4 regions of the Turicibacter sp. St.80E1 genome follow, and region 2 is predicted to be linked to each of the others. Evidence: a T-box and tRNA genes for the amino acid it is inferred to sense, from the RefSeq annotation. Region 2 holds a T-box; the other regions hold tRNA genes.

Region 1 (2,168 bases), 690 kb from region 2:
GGATGACGGGCTCGAACCGCCGACCCTCTGCTTGTAAGGCAGATGCTCTCCCAGCTGAGCTAATCCTCCACTTTTATTTTTAATGGTGACCCGTACGGGATTCGAACCCGTGTATGCATGCGTGAAAGGCATGTGTGTTAAACCGCTTCACCAACGGGCCTTTTTAACGCTTTTTATGGCGCGCCCAAGAGGAGTCGAACCCCTAACCTTTTGATCCGTAGTCAAACGCTCTATCCAATTGAGCTATGGGCGCTTTTAAGTTGGTGCCTAGGGCCGGAATCGAACCGGCACGGGTGTCACCACCCGCAGGATTTTAAGTCCTGTGCGTCTACCAGTTCCGCCACCCAGGCATTTCATTATTTCAGGCACGCGCCTTTTTTCAAAATGGTGTCCTGCAGAGGACTCGAACCTCTGACCCTCTGATTAAAAGTCAGATGCTCTACCAACTGAGCTAGCAGGACATCATTGGCTGGGCTAGCTGGATTCGAACCAGCGCATGACGGAGTCAAAGTCCGTTGCCTTACCGCTTGGCTATAGCCCATTCTTATATGGTGGAGGATGACGGGCTCGAACCGCCGACCCTCTGCTTGTAAGGCAGATGCTCTCCCAGCTGAGCTAATCCTCCACTTTTATTTTTAATGGTGACCCGTACGGGATTCGAACCCGTGTATGCATGCGTGAAAGGCATGTGTGTTAAACCGCTTCACCAACGGGCCTCTTAACACTTTTTATGGCGCGCCCAAGAGGAGTCGAACCCCTAACCTTTTGATCCGTAGTCAAACGCTCTATCCAATTGAGCTATGGGCGCTTTAAAATGGTGTCCTGCAGAGGACTCGAACCTCTGACCCTCTGATTAAAAGTCAGATGCTCTACCAACTGAGCTAGCAGGACTTTTATTTATTATTTAAATGGCGGTCCAGACGGGAATCGAACCCGCGATCTCCTGCGTGACAGGCAGGCATGTTAACCGCTACACCACTGGACCTTTTGGTTGCGGGGACAGGACTTGAACCTGCGACCTTCGGGTTATGAGCCCGACGAGCTACCAACTGCTCCACCCCGCGATGTTTATTTATTTTAATATGGCGGAGGAAGAGGGATTCGAACCCCCGCGACGCTTTCACGCCCTGTCGGTTTTCAAGACCGATCCCTTCAGCCGGACTTGGGTATTCCTCCATTTTTCCATATTCGTTTTGGTAGCGGAGGAGGGACTCGAACCCCCAACCTCACGGGTATGAACCGTACGCTCTAGCCAGTTGAGCTACTCCGCCTTCTTATTATGGTCGGGAAGACAGGATTCGAACCTGCGACCCCCTGGTCCCAAACCAGGTGCTCTACCAAGCTGAGCCACTTCCCGATCTTTATTTTTAATGGTGACCCGTACGGGATTCGAACCCGTGTATGCATGCGTGAAAGGCATGTGTGTTAAACCGCTTCACCAACGGGCCTTCTCTCAAGACGACTTTTTTTATCTTAACACATCCAACAAGATTTGTCAAATACTTTTTTTTATTTGTTTTTGTCGTTTTTTAGGACTTTTTTATAATATCATCATTCTTTTTATTTGTCAAAGTTTTTTTCTGAAAAAATTATTACTTTTTTAATATTACCTATTTTAAATTTTTTAAACTTAAATAATTAATAACTTTTTCTGCACACTCCCCTAATCCAATCCCCGATCTCTTTTTAAGATAAGTCAAATCTTTAAAACGATAAAAAAGAAAGTACCCGTAATATCTTATCCGGTTACTTTCAATCTTTTAGTTCATTACTTACTATTTATAAACAATTGTTTAACAATATTTACCACTCGCTCTTGTTCCCCTTGTGTCATTTGGGTATCAGAAGGCAAGCAAATCCCTCTATTTGCATAATCCTCTGCAATAGAAGTCCCCTCCTGTATTGTAAAAAAAGGAAAGTCGGAAAAATCCGGTTGAAAATGCATTGGCTTCCAAACAAGTCGTGATTCAATATGATGAGATTTCAATTTTTCCATAATTTCCTTACTGGTTACTACAGAACCCCTCTTAACCGTCATAACAGATAACCAGTAATTCGAATGTCCATAATCGCAAATATTCATCATTTCTATTTCACCTATCTCTTTAAAAGCGCGCCTATACGTTTCATAAATTTCTTTTTTTCTTTCAAGACGTTTAGCCAACACC
Region 2 (2,168 bases):
TAGTCCTACGCTAAAAACATTCTTTTCCTCAAAAAAAGGAGCTTTCGCTCCTCCTTTAATCTCTATTTAATTACCTCAAGATTACGCATATATGGACGTAAAGCTTCCGGAATTACGATGCTTCCATCTGCTTGCTGATAATTTTCAATAATAGCGGCAACCGTACGACCAATTGCTAAACCTGAACCATTTAATGTATGAACAAATTCAGGTTTAGCCTTCGCATCGCGACGGAACTTGATGTTAGCGCGACGTGCTTGGAAATCTTCAAAATTTGAACAAGAAGAAATCTCTTTATACGCATGATAAGATGGCAACCAAACCTCAATATCATATGTTTTTGCTGCCGAGAATCCAATATCTCCTGTACATAACTCAATTACTCGATAAGGTAACCCTAATAATTGTAATACTTTCTCAGCATTAGCCGTTAAACTTTCTAACTCTTGATATGAATCTTCTGGCTTAACAAACTTCACTAATTCTACCTTATTAAATTGATGCTGACGAATAATTCCTCGTGTATCTCGTCCCGCTGATCCAGCCTCAGCACGGAAACATGGACTATAAGCTGTATATTTAATCGGTAACTGTTCACCATTTAGAATCTCATCGCGGTGTAAATTTGTAACCGGAACCTCTGCTGTTGGGATAAGAAAATAATCTGAATCTACTAGCTTAAACGCATCTTCTTCAAATTTAGGTAATTGTCCCGTCCCTGTCATACTCGCACGGTTCACAATAACCGGAGGTAAAATTTCCGTGTATCCATGATCTCCCGTATGTAAATCTAACATAAAACTAATTAAGGCACGCTCTAAACGCGCTCCTAATCCTTTATAAACCGCAAAACGACTTCCCGTGATTTTCCCAGCACGTTCAAAATCAATAATATCTAACTCAGTAACTAAATCCCAGTGAGCTTTTGGTTCGAAATCAAAATGAGTTGGCTCTCCATATTTACGAATTTCTACGTTATCATTTTCATCTTTCCCAATAGCAATTGTTCCACATGGAACATTTGGGGTAATTAATAATAAATTTTTAATTTCTTCATCAATTTGACGTAATTTTTCATCTAATTCTTTAACTTTTTCACCAACACCATTCATTTGTGCAAGTAATTCAGACGCATCCTTTTTTTCACGTTTATATTGACCAATTAATTTTGATACCTCATTACGATTTGATTTTAATTGTTCAACCTCTAAAATAATATTTTTACGTTGCTCGTCTAATTCAGTGATTTTATTTAAATAACTGAAATCACCACCGCGTGTCCCTAAACGCTCAATCGTGCCTTGTAAATCTTCTCTTACTCGTTTTAAATCTAACATCGATATTCCTCCTATAAGCTCATTTGATTAGTTAGTTCAAACGCAAAAAAGTCCCGTCCCCTGACTTAGGGACGAGACTTAACCCGCGTTGCCACCCTAGTTGCTTATCAACAGATTCATAACAAATCATTTGATAAAACCACTTGTAAAGATAACGGTTAAACCGTGAATGAATACTAAATTTCTTCATTCCACTCCTAGGTTGATTCCTTATTACTTACTCTTCAGTTTCCACCGACCACTGACTCTCTAGGCAATAAAAGTAAAAAGTACTAATCCTAATCAATGCTTTTTTATTTAATTGTACTATAGCACTAAGACCTTTTTTTGTCAATATTAGTATATTAATTGTATTATATTATATACCTCTTTAACACAAATTATTTCTTTTTTACTATTCTGACTCTGGTTTATTGTCTAACTCTGCTCCTTCAGCAACCTTTTGGACTTCTTCACTAACTAGTTGTGACTCGTCAGACTCCTCATGTTCAACAATTGCAACACTAGACACTAATTGTTCATCAGTTAGTCGAATTAATTTTACCCCTTGTGTTGCACGGCCAGTTTGTGAAATTTGTTGAATTGGTGTTCGGATAATAACCCCTTTATTTGTTACAATTATTAGATCCTCATCCCCATTTACAGCCTTCATGGCCACTAATGTTCCGTTTTTATCCGTGATAGTTAACGTTTTAACACCTTTTCCACCACGTTTTGTTTTGCGATATTCTTTAATTGAAGTTCGTTTACCAAATCCGTTCTCTGTTACTACAAGAATTTCTTGGTCCGTTGTGACCATTTCCATTCCAATTGCAACTTCATCTTCCTCTA
Region 3 (2,168 bases), 680 kb from region 2:
TGCGACAGGTAGTTCTTTCCCAAGTGGACATTCACAGGGTGCTGCTTCTACCTATGGTGCCGCCTATTTGATTTTAAGAAGGTATAAATCAGCCATCATTTTATTGATACTGGTTTTACTTGTTGGGTTGTCACGGCTTTACCTAGGGGTTCATTACCCAAAAGATGTGGTGTGCGGAATTTTGTTTGGTTTAACGATTAGTTACTGTACATACAGGTTGTTTTTAAGGTCTGAGGATAAAAGTAAACTCTATTTAGCTACGCTTGTTTTATTCCTTCCCTTTCTTTTAGTATTACCACATCATCCTGCTCATATGGTAGGTGAATATTTAGGGTTTATAGTCGGTGTAGCCTTTGAAAAAAAATATGTAAATTTCAAAGTTAAGGGACGAATTGCGATGCGGTTATTTCGTTTTATGATAGGAATCGTATCTTTATTTATTTTAAAATGGTTCCTCATAACCTTGCCCTTTAAAGGCATGGTTTATCAATTTTTATACGGAGGATTGCTAGCTTTTTATAGCTTTGCAGGTTATCCCTATCTATTTAGATGGCTAAATAAAGGTAAGCATTGATGACTTACCTTTATTTTTTTGAAAAAAATGCGAAAATTGTTTTGACAAACCCGTTAAAGGATGATATTATTAAGAAGTTCCAAAAAGCGACAAAGAACGAGAAAATAAAAAAACTTTTGACATAAGTTGTTGAATGTGTTAAGATAAGAAAGTCGTCTTGAGAGAAGGCCCGTTGGTGAAGCGGTTTAACACACATGCCTTTCACGCATGCATACACGGGTTCGAATCCCGTACGGGTCACCATTAAAAATAATAGATCGGGAAGTGGCTCAGCTTGGTAGAGCACCTGGTTTGGGACCAGGGGGTCGCAGGTTCGAATCCTGTCTTCCCGACCATAATAAAAAGGCGGAGTAGCTCAACTGGCTAGAGCGTACGGTTCATACCCGTGAGGTTGGGGGTTCGAGTCCCTCCTCCGCTACCAAAATAAATATGGAAAAATGGAGGAATACCCAAGTCCGGCTGAAGGGATCGGTCTTGAAAACCGACAGGGCGTGAAAGCGTCGCGGGGGTTCGAATCCCTCTTCCTCCGCCATATTAAAATAAATAAACATCGCGGGGTGGAGCAGTTGGTAGCTCGTCGGGCTCATAACCCGAAGGTCGCAGGTTCAAGTCCTGTCCCCGCAACCAAAAGGTCCAGTGGTGTAGCGGTTAACATGCCTGCCTGTCACGCAGGAGATCGCGGGTTCGATTCCCGTCTGGACCGCCATTTAAATAAAAGGCTTGGTAGCTCAGTCGGTAGAGCAAAGGACTGAAAATCCTTGTGTCGGCGGTTCGATTCCGTCCCAAGCCACCATATAAGGTCCAGTGGTGTAGCGGTTAACATGCCTGCCTGTCACGCAGGAGATCGCGGGTTCGATTCCCGTCTGGACCGCCATTTAAATAAAAGGCTTGGTAGCTCAGTCGGTAGAGCAAAGGACTGAAAATCCTTGTGTCGGCGGTTCGATTCCGTCCCAAGCCACCATACAGGGTCCAGTGGTGTAGCGGTTAACATGCCTGCCTGTCACGCAGGAGATCGCGGGTTCGATTCCCGTCTGGACCGCCATTTAAATAATAAATAAAAGTCCTGCTAGCTCAGTTGGTAGAGCATCTGACTTTTAATCAGAGGGTCAGAGGTTCGAGTCCTCTGCAGGACACCATTTTAAAAAAAGGTGCGTGCCTGAAATAATGAAATGCCTGGGTGGCGGAACTGGTAGACGCACAGGACTTAAAATCCTGCGGGTGGTGACACCCGTGCCGGTTCGATTCCGGCCCTAGGCACCAACTTAAAAGCGCCTATAGCTCAATTGGATAGAGCGTTTGACTACGGATCAAAAGGTTAGGGGTTCGACTCCTCTTGGGCGCGCCATAAAAAGTGTTAAAAAGGCCCGTTGGTGAAGCGGTTTAACACACATGCCTTTCACGCATGCATACACGGGTTCGAATCCCGTACGGGTCACCATTAAAAATAAAAGTGGAGGATTAGCTCAGCTGGGAGAGCATCTGCCTTACAAGCAGAGGGTCGGCGGTTCGAGCCCGTCATCCTCCACCATAAAGAGCCGGAATAGCTCAATTGGTAGAGCAACTGACTTGTAATCAGTAGGTTGCGGGTTCAAGT
Region 4 (2,168 bases), 690 kb from region 2:
GAGAAGACTATTAATGATTGATTATCTGTTAAGGATACTTGTTCAATAGCATGGATACGATATTTACGCTTAATGAATCCCATTTAAATAAAACTCAGGGATCTTGTGAAATCAGATTATAGACTTTTTATGCTCAACCTATTTATCACGTGAAACATTCCATTGAGGCTTTAATAGGAAAGGAAGGTTGGATAGAGTAAAAGAGACTGAAAAAATAAAAAAAACAAAAAAACTTTTTGACATAGGGTTTGAATCGTGATAAAATAAAAAAGTCGAAAAGGCCCGTTGGTGAAGCGGTTTAACACACATGCCTTTCACGCATGCATACACGGGTTCGAATCCCGTACGGGTCACCATTAAAAATAAAAGTGGAGGATTAGCTCAGCTGGGAGAGCATCTGCCTTACAAGCAGAGGGTCGGCGGTTCGAGCCCGTCATCCTCCACCATAAAGAGCCGGAATAGCTCAATTGGTAGAGCAACTGACTTGTAATCAGTAGGTTGCGGGTTCAAGTCCTGCTTCCGGCACCATATAACAAAAGAATACGGTGGGGTAGCGAAGTGGCTAAACGCGGCGGACTGTAAATCCGCTCTCTGAGAGTTCGGCGGTTCGAATCCGTCCCCCACCACCACTTAAGAATGGGCTATAGCCAAGCGGTAAGGCAACGGACTTTGACTCCGTCATGCGCTGGTTCAAATCCAGCTAGCCCAGCCAATGATGTCCTGCTAGCTCAGTTGGTAGAGCATCTGACTTTTAATCAGAGGGTCAGAGGTTCGAGTCCTCTGCAGGACACCATTTTAAAAAAAGGCGCGTGCCTGAAATAATGAAATGCCTGGGTGGCGGAACTGGTAGACGCACAGGACTTAAAATCCTGCGGGTGGTGACACCCGTGCCGGTTCGATTCCGGCCCTAGGCACCAAAAAGGTCCAGTAATGATAGCAAGAAGGTCACACCTGTTCCCATACCGAACACAGAAGTTAAGCTTCTTAGCGCCGATTGTAGTACGAAAGTGCGAGAGTAGGACGTTGCTGGGCAATAAAAAAAGCCTCAATAGCTCAGTTGGTTAGAGCACTTGACTGTTAATCAAGGGGTCCTAGGTTCGAGTCCTAGTTGGGGCGCCATAAAATATTATCTTTTAGAAAGATTATATTTGAAAAATTAATATAAAATGAAGGCGGAGTAGCTCAACTGGCTAGAGCGTACGGTTCATACCCGTGAGGTTGTGGGTTCGAGTCCCTCCTCCGCTACCAAAATAAATATGGAAAAATGGAGGAATACCCAAGTCCGGCTGAAGGGATCGGTCTTGAAAACCGACAGGGCGTGAAAGCGTCGCGGGGGTTCGAATCCCTCTTCCTCCGCCATATTAAAATAAATAAACATCGCGGGGTGGAGCAGTTGGTAGCTCGTCGGGCTCATAACCCGAAGGTCGCAGGTTCAAGTCCTGTCCCCGCAACCAAAAGGTCCAGTGGTGTAGCGGTTAACATGCCTGCCTGTCACGCAGGAGATCGCGGGTTCGATTCCCGTCTGGACCGCCATTTAAATAAAAGGCTTGGTAGCTCAGTCGGTAGAGCAAAGGACTGAAAATCCTTGTGTCGGCGGTTCGATTCCGTCCCAAGCCACCATTTAAGAATGGGCTATAGCCAAGCGGTAAGGCAACGGACTTTGACTCCGTCATGCGCTGGTTCGAATCCAGCTAGCCCAGCCAATGATGTCCTGCTAGCTCAGTTGGTAGAGCATCTGACTTTTAATCAGAGGGTCAGAGGTTCGAGTCCTCTGCAGGACACCATTTTGAAAAAAGGCGCGTGCCTGAAATAATGAAATGCCTGGGTGGCGGAACTGGTAGACGCACAGGACTTAAAATCCTGCGGGTGGTGACACCCGTGCCGGTTCGATTCCGGCCCTAGGCACCAAAAAAGGTCCAGTAATGATAGCAAGAAGGTCACACCTGTTCCCATACCGAACACAGAAGTTAAGCTTCTTAGCGCCGATGGTAGTACGAAAGTGCGAGAGTAGGACGTTGCTGGGCAACAAAAAAGCCTCAATAGCTCAGTTGGTTAGAGCACTTGACTGTTAATCAAGGGGTCCTAGGTTCGAGTCCTAGTTGGGGCGCCATAAAAAGCCGGAATAGCTCAATTGGTAGAGCAACTGACTTGTAATCAGTAGGTTGCGG

The links. A T-box is a leader RNA that pairs with one kind of tRNA and senses whether it is charged. The one in region 2 lies ahead of serS (serine--tRNA ligase), so its partner is inferred to be a tRNA-Ser.
Region 1: it encodes a tRNA-Ser, which carries the amino acid that the T-box ahead of serS (serine--tRNA ligase) is inferred to sense. The anticodon was not compared.
Region 3: it encodes a tRNA-Ser, which carries the amino acid that the T-box ahead of serS (serine--tRNA ligase) is inferred to sense. The anticodon was not compared.
Region 4: it encodes a tRNA-Ser, which carries the amino acid that the T-box ahead of serS (serine--tRNA ligase) is inferred to sense. The anticodon was not compared.

The regions. Positions count from the first base shown of each region.
Region 1 covers NZ_AP039386.1:701,867-704,034, reverse strand. The annotation lists tRNA gene AC6I0I_RS03410 (tRNA-Val) at 1-69, opposite strand, end outside; tRNA gene AC6I0I_RS03405 (tRNA-Glu) at 84-160, opposite strand; tRNA gene AC6I0I_RS03400 (tRNA-Arg) at 177-253, opposite strand; tRNA gene AC6I0I_RS03395 (tRNA-Leu) at 262-350, opposite strand; tRNA gene AC6I0I_RS03390 (tRNA-Lys) at 386-461, opposite strand; tRNA gene AC6I0I_RS03385 (tRNA-Gln) at 467-541, opposite strand; tRNA gene AC6I0I_RS03380 (tRNA-Val) at 550-625, opposite strand; tRNA gene AC6I0I_RS03375 (tRNA-Glu) at 640-716, opposite strand; tRNA gene AC6I0I_RS03370 (tRNA-Arg) at 732-808, opposite strand; tRNA gene AC6I0I_RS03365 (tRNA-Lys) at 816-891, opposite strand; tRNA gene AC6I0I_RS03360 (tRNA-Asp) at 910-985, opposite strand; tRNA gene AC6I0I_RS03355 (tRNA-Met) at 989-1,064, opposite strand; tRNA gene AC6I0I_RS03350 (tRNA-Ser) at 1,084-1,176, opposite strand; tRNA gene AC6I0I_RS03345 (tRNA-Met) at 1,195-1,271, opposite strand; tRNA gene AC6I0I_RS03340 (tRNA-Pro) at 1,281-1,357, opposite strand; tRNA gene AC6I0I_RS03335 (tRNA-Glu) at 1,372-1,448, opposite strand; gene AC6I0I_RS03330 (DegT/DnrJ/EryC1/StrS aminotransferase family protein) at 1,769-2,168, opposite strand, start outside.
Region 2 covers NZ_AP039386.1:16,051-18,218, reverse strand. The annotation lists gene serS (serine--tRNA ligase) at 63-1,337, opposite strand; T-box leader at 1,402-1,632, opposite strand; gene gyrA (DNA gyrase subunit A) at 1,732-2,168, opposite strand, start outside.
Region 3 covers NZ_AP039386.1:698,685-700,852, forward strand. The annotation lists gene AC6I0I_RS03235 (phosphatase PAP2 family protein) at 1-574, shown strand, start outside; tRNA gene AC6I0I_RS03240 (tRNA-Glu) at 741-817, shown strand; tRNA gene AC6I0I_RS03245 (tRNA-Pro) at 833-909, shown strand; tRNA gene AC6I0I_RS03250 (tRNA-Met) at 919-995, shown strand; tRNA gene AC6I0I_RS03255 (tRNA-Ser) at 1,014-1,106, shown strand; tRNA gene AC6I0I_RS03260 (tRNA-Met) at 1,126-1,201, shown strand; tRNA gene AC6I0I_RS03265 (tRNA-Asp) at 1,205-1,280, shown strand; tRNA gene AC6I0I_RS03270 (tRNA-Phe) at 1,292-1,367, shown strand; tRNA gene AC6I0I_RS03275 (tRNA-Asp) at 1,373-1,448, shown strand; tRNA gene AC6I0I_RS03280 (tRNA-Phe) at 1,460-1,535, shown strand; tRNA gene AC6I0I_RS03285 (tRNA-Asp) at 1,541-1,616, shown strand; tRNA gene AC6I0I_RS03290 (tRNA-Lys) at 1,635-1,710, shown strand; tRNA gene AC6I0I_RS03295 (tRNA-Leu) at 1,746-1,834, shown strand; tRNA gene AC6I0I_RS03300 (tRNA-Arg) at 1,843-1,919, shown strand; tRNA gene AC6I0I_RS03305 (tRNA-Glu) at 1,936-2,012, shown strand; tRNA gene AC6I0I_RS03310 (tRNA-Val) at 2,027-2,102, shown strand; tRNA gene AC6I0I_RS03315 (tRNA-Thr) at 2,109-2,168, shown strand, end outside.
Region 4 covers NZ_AP039386.1:704,899-707,066, forward strand. The annotation lists tRNA gene AC6I0I_RS03430 (tRNA-Glu) at 280-356, shown strand; tRNA gene AC6I0I_RS03435 (tRNA-Val) at 371-446, shown strand; tRNA gene AC6I0I_RS03440 (tRNA-Thr) at 453-528, shown strand; tRNA gene AC6I0I_RS03445 (tRNA-Tyr) at 545-629, shown strand; tRNA gene AC6I0I_RS03450 (tRNA-Gln) at 638-712, shown strand; tRNA gene AC6I0I_RS03455 (tRNA-Lys) at 718-793, shown strand; tRNA gene AC6I0I_RS03460 (tRNA-Leu) at 829-917, shown strand; rRNA gene rrf (5S ribosomal RNA) at 924-1,032, shown strand; tRNA gene AC6I0I_RS03470 (tRNA-Asn) at 1,043-1,119, shown strand; tRNA gene AC6I0I_RS03475 (tRNA-Met) at 1,172-1,248, shown strand; tRNA gene AC6I0I_RS03480 (tRNA-Ser) at 1,267-1,359, shown strand; tRNA gene AC6I0I_RS03485 (tRNA-Met) at 1,379-1,454, shown strand; tRNA gene AC6I0I_RS03490 (tRNA-Asp) at 1,458-1,533, shown strand; tRNA gene AC6I0I_RS03495 (tRNA-Phe) at 1,545-1,620, shown strand; tRNA gene AC6I0I_RS03500 (tRNA-Gln) at 1,629-1,703, shown strand; tRNA gene AC6I0I_RS03505 (tRNA-Lys) at 1,709-1,784, shown strand; tRNA gene AC6I0I_RS03510 (tRNA-Leu) at 1,820-1,908, shown strand; rRNA gene rrf (5S ribosomal RNA) at 1,916-2,024, shown strand; tRNA gene AC6I0I_RS03520 (tRNA-Asn) at 2,034-2,110, shown strand; tRNA gene AC6I0I_RS03525 (tRNA-Thr) at 2,117-2,168, shown strand, end outside.